2 regions of the Rhodopseudomonas telluris genome follow, and region 1 is predicted to be linked to the other one. Evidence: predicted binding sites of a transcription regulator. Region 1 holds the regulator's gene; the other holds the start of a gene.

What was found. The regulator PhoB, encoded in region 1, activates phosphate uptake and scavenging genes when phosphate is short. The targets are predictions, from matches to a motif close to TGTCATNNANCTGTCAT.
Region 2: a site for PhoB is predicted at 3,719-3,735, ahead of ACFFJ6_RS21535 (RNA degradosome polyphosphate kinase). Genes of this name have one in related genera too.

The regions. Positions count from the first base shown of each region.
Region 1 is NZ_JBHLWM010000001.1:169,104-176,727, forward strand. Features, by position in the region: gene pstC (phosphate ABC transporter permease subunit PstC) at 1-980, shown strand, start outside; gene pstA (phosphate ABC transporter permease PstA) at 983-1,846, shown strand; gene pstB (phosphate ABC transporter ATP-binding protein PstB) at 1,843-2,667, shown strand; gene phoU (phosphate signaling complex protein PhoU) at 2,693-3,409, shown strand; gene phoB (phosphate regulon transcriptional regulator PhoB) at 3,463-4,176, shown strand; gene ACFFJ6_RS00805 (GcrA family cell cycle regulator) at 4,558-5,067, opposite strand; gene ACFFJ6_RS00810 (aspartate aminotransferase family protein) at 5,525-6,736, shown strand; gene argF (ornithine carbamoyltransferase) at 6,736-7,624, shown strand, end outside.
Region 2 is NZ_JBHLWM010000008.1:880,617-888,240, reverse strand. Features, by position in the region: gene ACFFJ6_RS21560 (cold-shock protein) at 134-337, shown strand; gene purN (phosphoribosylglycinamide formyltransferase) at 398-1,081, opposite strand; gene purM (phosphoribosylformylglycinamidine cyclo-ligase) at 1,053-2,126, opposite strand; gene ACFFJ6_RS21545 (CDP-alcohol phosphatidyltransferase family protein) at 2,390-2,935, shown strand; gene ACFFJ6_RS21540 (P-loop NTPase family protein) at 2,982-3,659, shown strand; gene ACFFJ6_RS21535 (RNA degradosome polyphosphate kinase) at 3,807-6,008, shown strand; gene ppx (exopolyphosphatase) at 6,021-7,526, shown strand; gene ACFFJ6_RS21525 (bestrophin family protein) at 7,541-7,624, opposite strand, start outside.

The DNA of each region.
Region 1 (7,624 bases):
GCACGGGGCTGCAAGCGGCGGCTGGACCTTATGATCGGGCCCGCGCCCTGAGTGCCTTCAAGCTCAGCGACTCGGCGTTCTACTGGACCACCCGCGCCTGCGCGATCTCGGTCCTGCTCATCCTCGGCGGCATCATCATCTCGCTGATGGTCGGCGCCTGGCCGGCGCTGCGCGAATTCGGCTTCTCCTTCCTGACCACCGCCCGCTGGGCTCCCGCCAACGATCCGCCGGTGCTCGGCGCACTCGGCCCGATCTACGGCACGCTGGTGACCTCGGTGATCGCGATGGTGATCGCCATCCCGGTCGGCCTCGGCATCGCGATCTTCCTCACCGAGCTGTGCCCGATGTGGCTGCGTCGCCCGATCGGCCTCGCCATCGAACTGCTCGCCGGCATTCCGTCGATCATCTACGGCATGTGGGGCTTCTTCGTACTCGGCCCGTTCCTGGCCAATCATTTCCAGCCGGCGATGATCGCGCTGTTCGATGGCGTGCCGGTGCTCGGCACCATCTTCGCCGGGCCGCCGTCCTATCTCAGCCTGTTCAATGCCTCGCTGATCCTCGCCATCATGGTGCTGCCGTTCATCACCGCGATCTCGGTCGATGTGTTCAAGACCGTGCCGCCGGTGCTGAAGGAAGCCGCCTACGGGGTCGGCTGCACCACCTGGGAAGTCGTCCGCAAGGTGGTGATCCCCTACACCCGGGTCGGCGTGATCGGCGGCATCATGCTGGCGCTCGGCCGCGCGCTCGGCGAGACCATGGCGGTGACCTTCATCATCGGCAATTCGTTCCGGATTTCCGGCTCGATCTTCGGTCCCGGCACCACCATCTCGGCGGCGATCGCGTCCGAGTTCGCCGAGAGCGACGGCCTGCATCAGTCCGGCCTGATCCTGCTCGGCCTGCTGCTGTTCATTCTGACGTTCATCGTGCTGGCGGCCGCGCGCCTGCTGCTGCTGCGGCTCGAACTGAAGGCGGGCAAGTAATCATGTCGACGACCCAAGCCGTCAATCCGATCTACAAGCGCCGCCACCGCACCGACGTGATCATCAAGGTGCTGTGCTCGGCCGCCGCGCTGTTCGGCGTCACCTGGCTGGCGCTGATCCTGTTCACGCTGTTCTGGAACGGCCTCGCCGGCCTGCATCTGCAGGTGTTCACCCAGAACACGCCGCCGCCGGGCTCGAACGAAGGCGGCCTGCTCAACGCCATCGTCGGCTCGATCATCATGACGGTGCTGGGCGTCGGCATCGGCGCGCCGCTTGGCCTGTTCGCCGGCACGTACCTCGCCGAATACGGCAAGCACGATCGGCTCACCTCGGTGATCCGCTTCATCAACGACATCCTGCTCAGCGCGCCGTCGATCATCATCGGCCTGTTCATCTACGGCGCGGTAGTGGTGACGATGGGGCGGTTCTCGGCGCTCGCGGGTTCGCTGGCGCTGGCCGTCATCGTCATTCCGGTGGTGGTGCGGACCACCGAGGACATGCTGCTGCTGGTCCCGAGCTCGCTGCGCGAAGCGGCTTCCGCGCTCGGTCTGCCGCGCTCGCTGGTGATCCGCCGGATCGCCTACCGCGCCGCCCGGGCCGGTCTCATCACCGGCATCCTGCTGGCCACGGCGCGCGTCGCCGGCGAGACCGCGCCGCTGCTGTTCACGGCGCTCAGCAATCAGTTCTTCAGCTTCGACCTGACCAAGACGATGGCCAACCTGCCGGTGACCATCAACAACTTCGTTCAGAGCCCCTACGATTACTGGAAGCAGCTCGCCTGGACGGGCGCTCTGCTGATCACCCTGACCGTGCTTGCCCTGAATATTGGTGCGCGCATCATCGGCGCCGAGAGGACCACGAAATGACCGAGATTTCGATTGCCACCACGCTGCCGAGCGGACCTGGCCCCGCCATCGCCAGCCAGCCCGACGGCCCGGCCAAGGTGGTGGTGCGCGATCTGAACTTCTACTACGGCCAGAACCACGCGCTGAAGCACATCAACCTCGCGCTCGCCACCAACCGGGTTACCGCCTTCATCGGCCCGTCGGGCTGCGGCAAGTCGACCCTGCTGCGGATCTTCAACCGGATGTACGATCTGTATCCGGGGCAGCGCGCCGAGGGGCAGGTGATGCTCGACGGTCAGAACGTGCTGGATCCGAAGCTCGACCTCAACCTGCTGCGCGCCCGCGTCGGCATGGTGTTCCAGAAGCCGACGCCGTTCCCGATGACGATCTATGAGAACATCGCGTTCGGCATCCGGCTGTACGAGAAGATCTCCAAGTCGGAGATGGACGGCCGCGTCGAGAAGGCGCTGCGCGGCGCCGCGCTGTGGACCGAGGTCAAGGACAAGCTCGGGGCCTCCGGCCTCAGCCTGTCGGGCGGCCAGCAGCAGCGTCTGTGCATCGCCCGCACCATCGCGGTGCGGCCCGAAGTGATCCTGTTCGACGAGCCGTGCTCGGCGCTCGATCCGATCTCGACCGCCAAGATCGAAGAGCTGATCGACGAACTCAAGGAAGACTACACGATCGCGATCGTCACCCATAACATGCAGCAGGCGGCCCGCGTCTCGGAGTCGACCGCGTTCATGTATCTCGGTGAGCTGATCGAGTTCGGCCCGACCAACAAGATCTTCACGTCGCCGAACGATCGGCGGACCCAGGATTACATCACCGGCCGCTTCGGCTGACGCGCCAGGCGCGAGGAGAACGGACATGGGCTTCGAGCACACCACCAAGGCGTTCGACGGCGACCTTCAGGAACTGACCCGCATGGTCGCCGAAATGGGCGGTCTGGCCGAACGCCAGATCGTCGACTCGGTCGACGCGCTGGTCCGGCGCGACGTCGCGCTCGGCGCGCGCGTCGTGGCGGCCGATCAGGAAATCGACCAGATGCAGCGCGCGATCGAAGAGCGCGCGGTGCTGACGATCGCGCGGCGGCAGCCGATGGCGGTCGACCTGCGCGACATCGTCGGCGCGATGCGGGTCGCCACCGACCTGGAGCGGATCGGCGATCTCTCCAAGAACATCGCCAAGCGCGTCAACGCCATCGACAGCGACTTCCACCCGCTGAAGCTGATCCGCGGCCTCGAGCACATGACCGATCTGGTGCAGTCCCAGGTCAAGGCGGTGCTGGACGCCTATACGGCGCACGATTTGCCCGCCGCGATGGTGGTGTGGAACGGCGACGAGGAAGTCGACGCGATCTGCACCTCGCTGTTCCGCGAGCTGCTCACCTACATGATGGAAGATCCGCGCAACATCTCGTTCTGCATCCACCTGATGTTCTGCGCCAAGAATATCGAGCGGATCGGCGACCACGCCACCAACATCGCCGAGACGGTGTTCTACATGATCGAAGGCCAGCAGATTCTGGACAAGCGCCCGAAGGGCGACATGACCACCTTCGCCAACGCCACGCCGGGCAACTAACGTATCGTCCGCGAACCGCGGACGGTGCCCAACGATGAAGACGAGGACGACATATGGGCGCGCGCATTCTGGTAGTTGAAGACGAGGAAGCGCTGACCACGCTGCTGCGCTACAATCTGGAATCCGACGGCTACGACGTCGAGACCGTCGCACGCGGCGACGACGCCGATACAAGGATGAAGGAGCGGATTCCGGATCTGGTGGTGCTGGACTGGATGCTGCCGGGCCTGTCCGGCATCGAACTGTGCCGTCGCCTGCGGGCGCGGCCGGAGACCAAGCAGCTACCGATCATCATGCTGACCGCGCGCGGCGAGGAAAGCGAGCGCGTCCGCGGGCTCGCCACCGGGGCCGACGACTACATCGTCAAGCCGTTCTCGGTGCCGGAACTGCTGGCGCGGGTGAAGGGTCTGCTACGGCGCGCGGCGCCGGAGCGGCTCGCCACCGTGCTGTCCTACGGCGATCTCGAACTCGACCGCGACAAGCGTCGCGTCGCACGCTCCGGCCGGCCGATCGACCTCGGTCCGACGGAGTATCGCCTGCTCGAGTTCTTCCTGGAGCATCCCGGCCGGGTGTTCAGTCGGGAGCAGCTGCTCGACGGCGTCTGGGGCCGTGACATCTATATCGACGAACGCACCGTCGACGTGCACATCGGCCGGCTGCGCAAGCTGCTCAACCCCGGCCGCGAACAGGACCCGATCCGCACCGTCCGCGGCGCGGGTTACGCGCTGGACGACCGCTTCGCCAAGGCGGAAAGCAGCCCGTCCTGATTGTTAGTTCGATCGGGATCGAGCGCGAAGGTGGCGTGAGCGACGCAGCGCCTGAACGGTAGCTCATCGGTAGCCCGCATGAGCGGAAGCGACATGCGGGGGTGACCGGTGCTTCCCGCATATCACTTCCGCTCATGCGGGCTATGATTTTGACGCCATCACAGCCGAGATCCTCCGCGAAAGCGGAGGATCTCGGATTGCAGCGGGGGCGTGTGGAGCAACTGGCGCTCTGGAATGCTGGGTCGCCCGTCTTGCGCAGGCGCTGCCGTTTGAGCGGCGACTAACATGGCGCCCAAGCGGCGCTGGTATCAGTGCCCTCTCCGCTCGCGGGAGAGGGCAGCCTCGGCGCCGGCCGCCCGTGCGGTCGGGTGAGGGGGCGTGTTACCGCGTGGTCTTCGGGGCAGCGCGGCGGCGGTCGCCGACGGGCTGGTAGGCGATGCGCGAGTGGTGCGCGCAGTAGGGCAGGCCGGGCAGCGACTTGCCGCCGCAGAAGAAGAATTCCGGATTGCTCGGATCGCCGATCGGCCAGTGGCAGGTGGCTTCGTTGAGCTCGAGCAGCGACAGCCGCTGGTTCATCGGCACCACGTTGTCGTAGGTGACCGGTTCCGGCTCGGCCTCGACTTCGAACACATGCGCGAGCGCGGTGTTGCCGCGCGCCACCGGACGTGTGACCCGCATCATATGCTGGGCCGGACGCGCCTTGCGCGGGCGCGGCGCGGCTGAGGTCGGGCTCTTGGCCCGGCCCGACAGGCCGAGACGGTGCACCTTGCCGATCACGGCGTTACGCGTCACGTTGCCGAGCTCCGCGGCAATTTGACTCGCCGACAGCCCGCCTTCCCATAATTTCTTCAACTGCTCGACGCGCTCGTCCGTCCAGGTCAATGCCGTCATCGTTCTATCCCTTCCTGCCGCGCGGCGCTGGTTCAGCGCGGAACCGCAGCTGTGAGGTCGTCCAAATGTCTTGCCGGCAGAATCCCTTAGCCCTCGCCGGACGACCATTGCCGCCCGGGCGATACGCACCCACCGAGAGCTCAATAAGGATTACAAACCGCGCACGAGATGTCGTACCCGACAGCCAAAACGCTACAATATGCCGTGACTCACGCGCAAGAGTCAGACCTGGTGCGTCCACACCTTCTCATCAAGTGAGTCATAACCGTCACAGCGGCGATGTTGCGGCAGCCCCGACGCAGGTCGTTGAAAGCCCCGGTTGACAGGCACTTCAGCGCACCTAGAATGTCCCTACGTGCCGCCTGGAAAGGCGGCACGTTTCGTTTTCGGGGTACGTTGGCCCGTGACCGCGTCGCAAGCGGCCGGCCGGCGGCCCGCTTTTCCGATTGGATCGGCCATGTCGAGCGCAGCTTCTACGTCCCATCTTTTGCCGGTATTCGCCAGGGCGGACGTCGCCTTCGAGCGCGGCGAGGGCGTCTGGCTGCACGGCGCCGACGGCGAGCGCTATCTCGACTTCACCAGCGGTGTCGCGGTCAATTCGCTCGGCCATTGCCACCCGCATCTGGTCGAGGCGCTGCAGCAGCAGGCGACGAAGCTGTGGCACATGTCGAACCTGTTCAAGAGCCCGGACGGCGAGCGGCTGGCGGCGCGGCTGTGCGAACAGAGCTTCGCCGACAAGGTGTTCTTCGCCAATTCGGGCGCCGAGGCGATGGAATGCGCGCTGAAGATGGCGCGGCACTATCACTTCTCGAAAGGCGCGCCGGAGCGCACCCGCATCATCACCTTCGAGGGCGCGTTCCATGGCCGCACGCTCGGCACGCTCGCGGCGACCGGCTCGGCCAAGTATCTCGAAGGCTATGGCGAGCCGCTGAGCGGCTTCGACCAGGTGCCGCTCGGCGACATCGAAGCGGTGAAGAAGGCGATCGGCCCGCACACCGCCGCCATCCTGATCGAGCCGCTGCAAGGCGAGGGCGGCGTGCGCTCGCCCGAGACCGCGTTCTTCCGCGCGCTGCGCGAGCTGTGCGATCAGCACGGCCTGCTGCTGATTTTCGACGAGGTGCAGACCGGCATGGGCCGCACCGGCGAGCTGTTCGCCTACAAGCGGATCGGCGTCACGCCGGACCTGATGTCGCTCGCCAAGGCGCTCGGCGGCGGCTTCCCGATCGGCGCGTGCCTGGCGACCGCCGAGGCGGCAACCGGCATGGCGCCGGGCTCGCACGGCTCGACCTTCGGCGGCAATCCGCTGGCGGTGGCGTCCGCCAATGCGGTGCTCGACGTGATGCTGAAGCCCGGCTTCTTCGACCACGTCAAGAAGATCTCGGTGCTGCTGAAGCAGAAGCTCGCCGGCGTGGTCGATCGCTTTCCGCAGGTGCTGAGCGAAGTGCGCGGCGAGGGGCTGCTGATCGGCCTCAAGGCCGTGGTGCCGTCGCCCGATCTGGTCGCCGCGCTGCGCGATCAGAAGCTGCTCACCGTCGGCGCCGGCGACAATGTCGTCCGCCTGCTGCCGCCGCTGATCGTCAGCGAGGCCGAGATCGAAGAGGCGGTGACGCGGCTGGAGCGGGCCTGCACGGTGCTGAGCGGACAGGCCGCGCAGCGGGAGGCGGTGTGATGAGCAAGCTCCCGACTCCGCGGCATTTCCTCGACCTCACCGAGGTGCCGACCTCCGAACTGCGCAACATGCTGGCCGCATCGGTGTCGATGAAGGCCAAGCGCAAGGCTGGCAGCCTCGACGACAAGCCGCTCGCCGGCAAGACGCTGGCGATGATCTTCGACAAGCCCTCGACCCGCACGCGGGTGTCGTTCGACGTCGGCATGCGCCAGCTCGGCGGCGAGTCGATCATGCTGACCGGGCAGGAGATGCAGCTCGGCCGCGGCGAGACCATCGCCGACACCGCGCGGGTGCTGTCGCGCTTCGTCGACATCATCATGATCCGCATCCTCAATCACGACGCGCTGCTCGAGCTCGCCGCCAACGCCACCGTGCCGGTGATCAACGGCCTGACGCGCAAGTCGCATCCCTGCCAGGTGATGGCCGACGTGATGACGTTCGAGGAGCACCGCGGCTCGATCAAGGGCGCGACCGTGGCCTGGACCGGCGACGACAACAACGTGCTGGCGTCGTTCGCGCACGCCGCGCAGCGCTTCGACTTCAAGCTCAACGTCGCCACCCCGCCGCAGCTCGCGCCCAACAAGGCGCTGCGCGATTGGATCAAGTCCAGCGGCGCGGCGATCACCATCGGGACCGATCCGGAAGAGGCAGTGCGCGGCGCCGACTGCGTCGTCACCGACACCTGGGTGTCGATGGGCGACAAGGACGGCGAGCACCGCCACAATCTGCTGAAGCCCTATCAGGTCAACGCCAAGCTGATGTCGCTCGCCCACAAGGACGCGATCTTCATGCACTGCCTGCCGGCGCATCGCGGCGAGGAGGTCACCGACGAGGTGATCGACGGCCCGCAATCGGTAGTGTTCGACGAAGCCGAAAACCGCCTGCACG
Region 2 (7,624 bases), on a different contig from region 1:
TGCATTCGGAGTTGGGCCGTTCGGCTTTGATGTTTTGCGACTTGGAAATTCAGCAGGCCTCGGGATCGCCGTGTGTGGCGTGGCACGCAGTTAGCGCGCCGCGTCTTTTTTATGTCCAGACAGGAGACAGGCGATGCACAAGGGCACCGTCAAATGGTTCAACCCCACCAAGGGTTACGGCTTCATCCGCCCGACCACGGGCGACAAGGATGTGTTCGTCCATATCTCGGCGGTAGAGCGCGCCGGATTGAGCACCCTCAATGAGAACCAGACGATCGAATACGATCTCGTCGAAAATCGCGGCAAGACCTCGGCAGAGAATTTGAAGGTCTCCTAACAGGTCGCTTTCCCGCTGCGCAAATCGCAGCGCGATCCGTAGTCCGTAGCAACGCCGAGACTACGCCGGAACGATCAATACCTGATCGTCGACGCCATTCGAGGTCGATTTGCAGAGATCGCCCTCGAAACGCGTGCGGCCGGACGCGACGAGTTCCAGCGCCTTCGGATAGATGCGATGCTCGACCGCGAGCACGCGCGCCGCCAATCCGTCTGCGGTGTCGTCATCGTGCACCGGCACCGCTCCCTGCATCACGATCGGACCGGCATCGGTCTCGGCGATCACGAAGTGCACGGTGGCACCGGAGATTTTGACGCCGGCGCGCAGCGCCTGACCATGCGGATCGAGGCCCGGGAATGACGGCAGCAGCGACGGATGGATGTTCAGCATCCGGCCGTGCCACCGGTTGACAAACTCCGCAGTGAACAGCCGCATGAACCCGCCGAGGCAGATCAGCTCGATCTTGCGCTGTTCGAGCGCGGCCTGCAGCACGGCCTCGAAGCCGGCGCGATCCTTGCCGAAAGGTTTGCTCTCGATCACCAGCGTCTCGATGCCGCTCCGCTGCGCGATCGCAAGACCGCCGGCGCTTGCAGTGTTCGAAATCACCACGGCGATCTCTGCCGGAAAGCCGTCTTCGGCCGCGGCCTCGATCAGCGCGGCCATGTTCGACCCGCGCCCGGAAATCAGGATAGCGACGCGACGCTTGCTCACGGCATCACCAGGCGAGGTCGAGGTGGCCGTCATAGACGACGCGATGCTCGCCCTTGGCGGCGATCACTTGGCCGAGGAGATGCACGCTCTCGCCGGTGCTGGTGAGCGCTTCGGTGACGGCGTCGGCGGCATCCGCCTTGACGATCGCGATCATGCCGATGCCGCAGTTGAAGGTGCGGAGGAGTTCGAGTTCGGCGATGCCGCCTTGTTCAGCCAGCCATTTGAAGACCGGGAGCACCGGCAGTCGCGGCAGGTCGATGCCGACGCCGAGATGCTTGGGTAGCACCCGCGGAATGTTGTCGGTGAAGCCGCCGCCGGTGATGTGCGCCAGTCCCTTGATCGCGCCGGTGGTGCGGATCGCGTGCAGGCAGGATTTCACATACAGCCTGGTCGGCGCCAGCAGCGCGCCGCCAAGCGTCATCACTGGTGAGAACGGCGCCTGCGCGTCGTAGGGCAGGCCGGACTTCTCGACGATCTTCCGCACCAGCGAAAAGCCGTTCGAATGTACGCCGGAGGAGGCGAGGCCGATCACCGCGTCGCCTTCGGCGATGTCGGGCGAGGGCAGCAGGGTGCCGCGCTCAGCTGCGCCGACCGCGAAGCCGGCGAGATCGTAGTCGCCGTCCTTATAGAGGCCGGGCATCTCGGCAGTTTCGCCGCCGATCAAGGCGCAGCCGGACTCGCGGCAGCCCTCGGCAACGCCGGCAACGATCTCCGCGGTGGCTTCCGGGTCGAGCTTGCCGCAGGCGAAGTAATCTAGAAAGAAAAGGGGCTCGGCGCCCTGGACGACGAGGTCATTGACCGACATCGCCACGAGGTCGATGCCAATGCCGGCGTGCAGCTTGGCGTCGATCGCCACCTTGATCTTCGTGCCGACGCCATCCGTGGCTGCCACCAGCACCGGGTCTTTAAACCCGGCCGCCTTCAGGTCGAACAAGCCGCCAAAGCCGCCGATTTCGGAATCGGCGCCGGCCCGTGCGGTCGCCCGCACCATCGGCTTGATCAGATCGACGAGCCGATTGCCCGCGTCGATATCGACGCCGGAATCGGCGTAGGTGAGGCCGTGCTTGCGCTCGGTCATGGCCGGCTCCTGCAGAAAAAGGCGCTGCGCGGCACGGGTGCCGCCCGGCATCAAGCCGCCGCCGATGGTCCCCGCCGGTCGCGCTAGACCTAAGTCCCGCTTGTCCGCGTCCGAGCGATGGTTTTGGGGTGGTTACGTCGGATTTCGCCGGCGCGCAATGGCTCGCAAGGTGCCCCCCCATGGTCTATGTAGACAACCGGCCCCGGCAATCGCCGAAATTGCAAAGATTTAGCCGGGCCTGGGGTGGAAGTCGGGACCGTCGCGTGAGTATACCCAACATCATTACGCTTGTTCGTATTCTGCTGGTGCCCGTCATCGTCTGGGCGATTGCGTCGAACCAAATGGCTATCGCCTTCGCGATCTTTATCATCGCCGGGGTGAGCGACGCGGTCGACGGCTTCCTCGCCAAGCGCTTCAACATGGCGAGCGAACTCGGCGCGCTGCTCGATCCGCTGGCGGACAAGGCGCTGCTGGTTTCGATTTACGTTTCGCTGGGAATTTGGGGGGCGATCCCGCGCTGGCTGGTGATCCTGGTGGTGTCGCGCGACATCATGATCGTCGGCGCCGTGATCGTCTCGTGGCTGTTCGGCAAGCCGGTGCCGATGAAGCCGCTGATGGTCTCGAAACTGAACACGGTGGCGCAGGTCGGGTTTGCGGCGCTGGTGCTCGGCGCGCTCGGCTTCGGTTTCGAGCCGGCGCCCTACGACGTTATTCTCATGGGACTGGTCACGGTCTTGACCTTGCTTTCGGTCTCCTTCTATCTCGTGGAGTGGACGCGGCACATGAGCACGATCGAGCCTGGTCGCTGACACGCGTCGGCCGGCCGCGTGAAGCGGCCCGGCATGGAGCGACCCCGTGGCAGTCCGCGTACAACCTCGACAACTGGCTCTGGACTTGCCGCACGCCGAAAGCCTGTCCCGCGAGGATTTCCTCGAGGGGACGGCGAATACCGCTGCGCTCAAGCTGATCGAAAGCTGGCCGGACTGGCCGAACCGTATCATGTTGCTGGTCGGCCCCGAGGGCAGTGGCAAAAGCCATCTGGCGTCGATCTGGGCCGAACTGGCCGGTGCGCGGTCGACTTCGGCGCAGGCCCTGACGCCCGCGAACGTGCCGGGAGAACTCGCAACCGGCGCGTTGGTGGTCGAAGACCTGATTCCGGGCAGCTTTGACGAGCGAGCGCTATTTCATCTGATGAACCTGGCGCGAGAGGACGAAGCCTCCGTCCTCATCACCGCGCGGCTGGCGCCGTCGGCGTTCCCGCCGGAACTCCGCGACCTGCGCTCCCGGCTGCGGGCCGTGCCGGTCGTGAACCTGCTCGCGCCGGACGACGCGCTGTTCCGGGCGCTGATCGTCAAATTCTGTGCCGACCGGCAGATGAGCATCGATGCCAATCTGGTCGGCTATCTGGCCAAGCGGATCGATCGCTCCTTCGCGGCCGCGCGGCGGACGGTGGAGCTGCTCGACACCGAGGCGCTGCGTCTGGGCCGTCCGGTGACGCGCGCGCTCGCCGCAGAAGTGCTGCGCGAGACCTGAGTATCTGCGGCAACCTGGCCGCCGCTGCGGCTTGACGGGCCGCAGGCCTCGTCCATCATTGTCATGGAAACGTCTTGCGAATGCAGCATTGTCTCGCCGCACCGCCTACCGGCACGTCTGCTCCCAACGGCACTGGACCGATTTCTCATGGATACCGATCAAGTCATTGTCATCGAAGAGAAAAAGGGTGAAGCCGAGCCGGCTTCGGTGGTCGCGGCCGGGCCAGAGCGATTCATCAATCGTGAATTGTCGTGGCTGCATTTCAACCGCCGCGTGCTGGAAGAGTCGGTCAACCCGCACCATCCCGTGCTGGAACGCGTCCGTTTTCTGTCGATTTCTGCGAACAACCTTGATGAATTCTTCATGGTCCGCGTCGCCGGCATCAAGGCGCAGGTCCGCGAAGGTATAACCGAGCGTAGTCCCGACGGCCTGACTCCGGCAGAGCAGCTCGTCCTGATCAATGACGCGGTTTCGCGGCTCGCGGCCGATCAGCAGGCGATCTGGCGTGACCTGCGTGGCGTTCTGGCCGAGAATGGAATCGTGCTGCTCGACGGCCGCGACTGCAGCAAGTCGGAGCGGGCATGGATCGAGGATCATTTCCTCCACAACATCTTCCCGCTGCTGACGCCGCTCGCGATCGACCCGGCTCATCCGTTCCCGTTCATCCCCAGCCTTGGCTTCACCATCGGGCTGCAGCTGGCGCGGGTCACGGACGGCAAGGCGATGAACGCGCTGATCCGCATGCCGGGCAAGATCGACCGTTTCATCCGGCTGCCGCCGAACGGGAAGGACCAGTCGGTCCGGCTGATCACGCTGGAGCAGGCGACTTCGCTGTTCATCGGGCGGCTGTTCCCTGGCTATCTGGTCAAGGGGCAGGGCTCCTTCCGGGTCATCCGCGACAGCGAACTCGAAATCGAGGAAGAGGCCGAGGACCTCGTCCGGCTGTTCGAGACCGCCCTGAAGCGCCGCCGCCGCGGTTCGGTGATCCGGCTTGAAGTCGACGCCACCATGCCTGAGGAGCTGCGCGCCTTCGTGCAACGCGCACTGACAACCTCGGACGATGAGGTACTGCTCGTCGACGGCGTGCTGGCGATGAACGAGCTGTCGCAGCTGACGCGCGTCGATCGTCCGGATCTTGAATTCCCGCCTTACGTTCCGCGGCATCCGGAGCGTGTGCGTGAGCATGGCGGCGACATTTTCGCGGCGATCCGGCAGAAGGACCTGATCGTGCATCATCCGTACGAGTCGTTCGACGTGGTGGTGCAGTTCCTGCAGCAGGCGACGCGCGATCCGGATGTGGTGGCGATCAAGCAGACGCTGTACCGAACTTCGAACAACTCGCCGATCGTGCGCGCGCTTGCCGAGGCCGCCGAGGCCGGCAAGTCGGTGACCGCACTGGTCGAACTGAAGGCGCGCTTCGACGAAGAGGCAAATATCCGCTGGGCGCGCGATCTCGAACGCGCTGGCGTGCAGGTGGTGTACGGCTTCCTGCAGCTCAAGACCCACGCCAAGCTGTCGCTCGTCGTGCGCCGCGAAGGCGGCAGCCTGACCACGTATGTCCACACCGGGACGGGTAACTATCACCCCGTCACCGCACGTATTTATACCGACCTGTCTTACTTCACGTCGGATCCTATCATCGGCCGCGACGCGGCGCGGGTGTTCAACTACATTACTGGCTATGCCGAGCCGAGCGACATCGAGAAGATGGCCGTTTCGCCTCTGACGCTGCGCAAGCGGATGCTCGAACATATCCACGGCGAGACGACGTTCGCGCGCCACGGCAAGCCGGCGGCGATCTGGCTCAAAATGAACGCCCTGGTCGATCCGGACATCATCGATGCGCTCTACGAAGCGTCGCGCGCCGGCGTGTCGGTCGATCTGGTTGTGCGCGGCATCTGTTGCCTGCGTCCGGGCGTGCCCGGGCTGTCTGAAAACATTCGTGTCAAATCGATCATCGGCCGCTTCCTGGAGCATGGACGAGTCTACTGCTTCGGCAACGGCCATGGCCTGCCGAGCTCCAAGGCTTCTGTCTACATCTCGTCGGCCGACATGATGCCGCGTAACCTCGATCGCCGGGTCGAGATCCTGTGTCCGTTGCAGAACCCTACCGTGCATCAGCAGGTTCTCGAGCAGATCATGGTGGCGAACCTGAAGGATACCGAGCAGAGCTGGCAATTGTTGCCCGACGGATCATCGACGCGTATGAAGGTGGGGAAGGGCGAGGAGCCCTTCAACGTGCACAACTACTTCATGACCAATCCGAGTCTGTCAGGCCGTGGAAAGTCGCTCAAGGAATCTTCGCCGCGGCGCCTCACGCGCCGGTCGGAGCGTAATACGTCTTCCTGAGGATCGGCGACGTTGAGAAAGCCAACGCCGAGGCGCGAAGCCAGCGTCGCCGTGATCGACATCGGCTCGAATTCCGTCCGCCTCGTCGTGTACGAGGCGCTGGCGCGCAGCCTGATCACCGTTTTCAACGAGAAGGCGCTGTGCGGCCTCGGCCGTGAAGTGCAAAGCACCGGGCTGCTCGCGACGGATGCCGTCGACAAGGCGCTGACGGCGCTGCGGCGGTTCCGCGCTCTGATCCGGGTGATGAAGGTCGGGCGCGTCTATGCGATCGCCACGGCCGCGTGCCGTGATGCCAGGAACGGCCCTGATTTCATCGCTGCGGCGGAGCGGATCTGCGGCGTCTCGATCGAGATCCTGTCGGGGCCGCGGGAGGCCAAACTGTCGGCGCTCGGCGTCATCTCCGGCGTCCACAAGCCCAACGGCATCGTTGGTGATCTCGGCGGTGGTTCGCTCGAACTGATCGACGTCCGCGGCAACCAGGTGCGCAAGGGTGTGACGTTGCCGCTCGGCAGCCTGGCGTTGCAGGATGCTTCGCAGAAATCCCTGAAGCGGGCCGAGAAGATCGCCAGGGAGGCGCTCGCCGGAGCCTTGCCGCTGAAGGCTGCGCGGGCGCGGACCTTCTACGCGGTCGGCGGCACCTGGCGTGCGCTGGCACGCATCCACATCGCGCAGAGCGGCTACCAGCTCAAGGTAATGCACGGCTATGCGATCCCGGCCGCCGAAGCGCTCCGCTTCGCGCGGCGGCTACGCACGCTGGTCGCGACTAATCAGCTCGCAGATATCGAACTCGTCTCAGATGCGCGCCGACCGCTCCTCGCCTATGCGGCGCTCGTTCTGGAATACGTCATTGAGGTCGCGAAGCCGAAGACCATCGTGTTTTCGACCTACGGCGTGCGCGAGGGCCTGCTGTACGAGCAGCTTCCGGCGGTAGAGCGCGCAAAAGACGGGTTGATCTGCGCCGCGCAGGATCTCAACAAGCTGCTGTCACGCTCGGCGCGGCACGCCGAAGAACTGATCGACTGGACCGACCGGCTGTTCCGGATCGCCAAGGTGCGCGAGGCGGAAGGCGAGCGCCGCCTTCGCCATGCCGCCTGCCTGATGTCGGACGTCGGCTGGCGCGTGCATCCGGACCACCGCGGCGAGCAGACGTTGGCGCTGATCACCAACGGCAATTTTGGCGACGTCACCCACCAAGAGCGCGCCTTCATGGCGTTGTCGGTGTTCTATCGCTATGCCGGCTTTAGTGAGCAGAACGAGCCGCCACCGGCGGTTCGCGCGCTGGTCACGCACGCAATGGACGAGCGTGCGCGGCTGCTCGGCGCGGCTTTCCGCGTTGCGCATCTGATCAGCGCGGCGCGCCCGGGCGTGCTGCCGGCAACGCACTTCCGGACCAGCGAGCGCAAGCTGATGCTCGTGTTCGAACACAGGTTGGTCGATCTTGTCGCCGACCGGGTCGGCAGCCGCTTCAAACAACTTGCCCGGATGGTCGGCCGCACCGGCAGCATCGTGCGGCGTTGACGCGGCGCCCGCCGTCAGACCAGGATGTAGTCGACCGGTGCCGGCAGCGGCGGTAGCTCGGTTTCACCGAGAGCCTCCCGCAGATTGATTTCGATCGT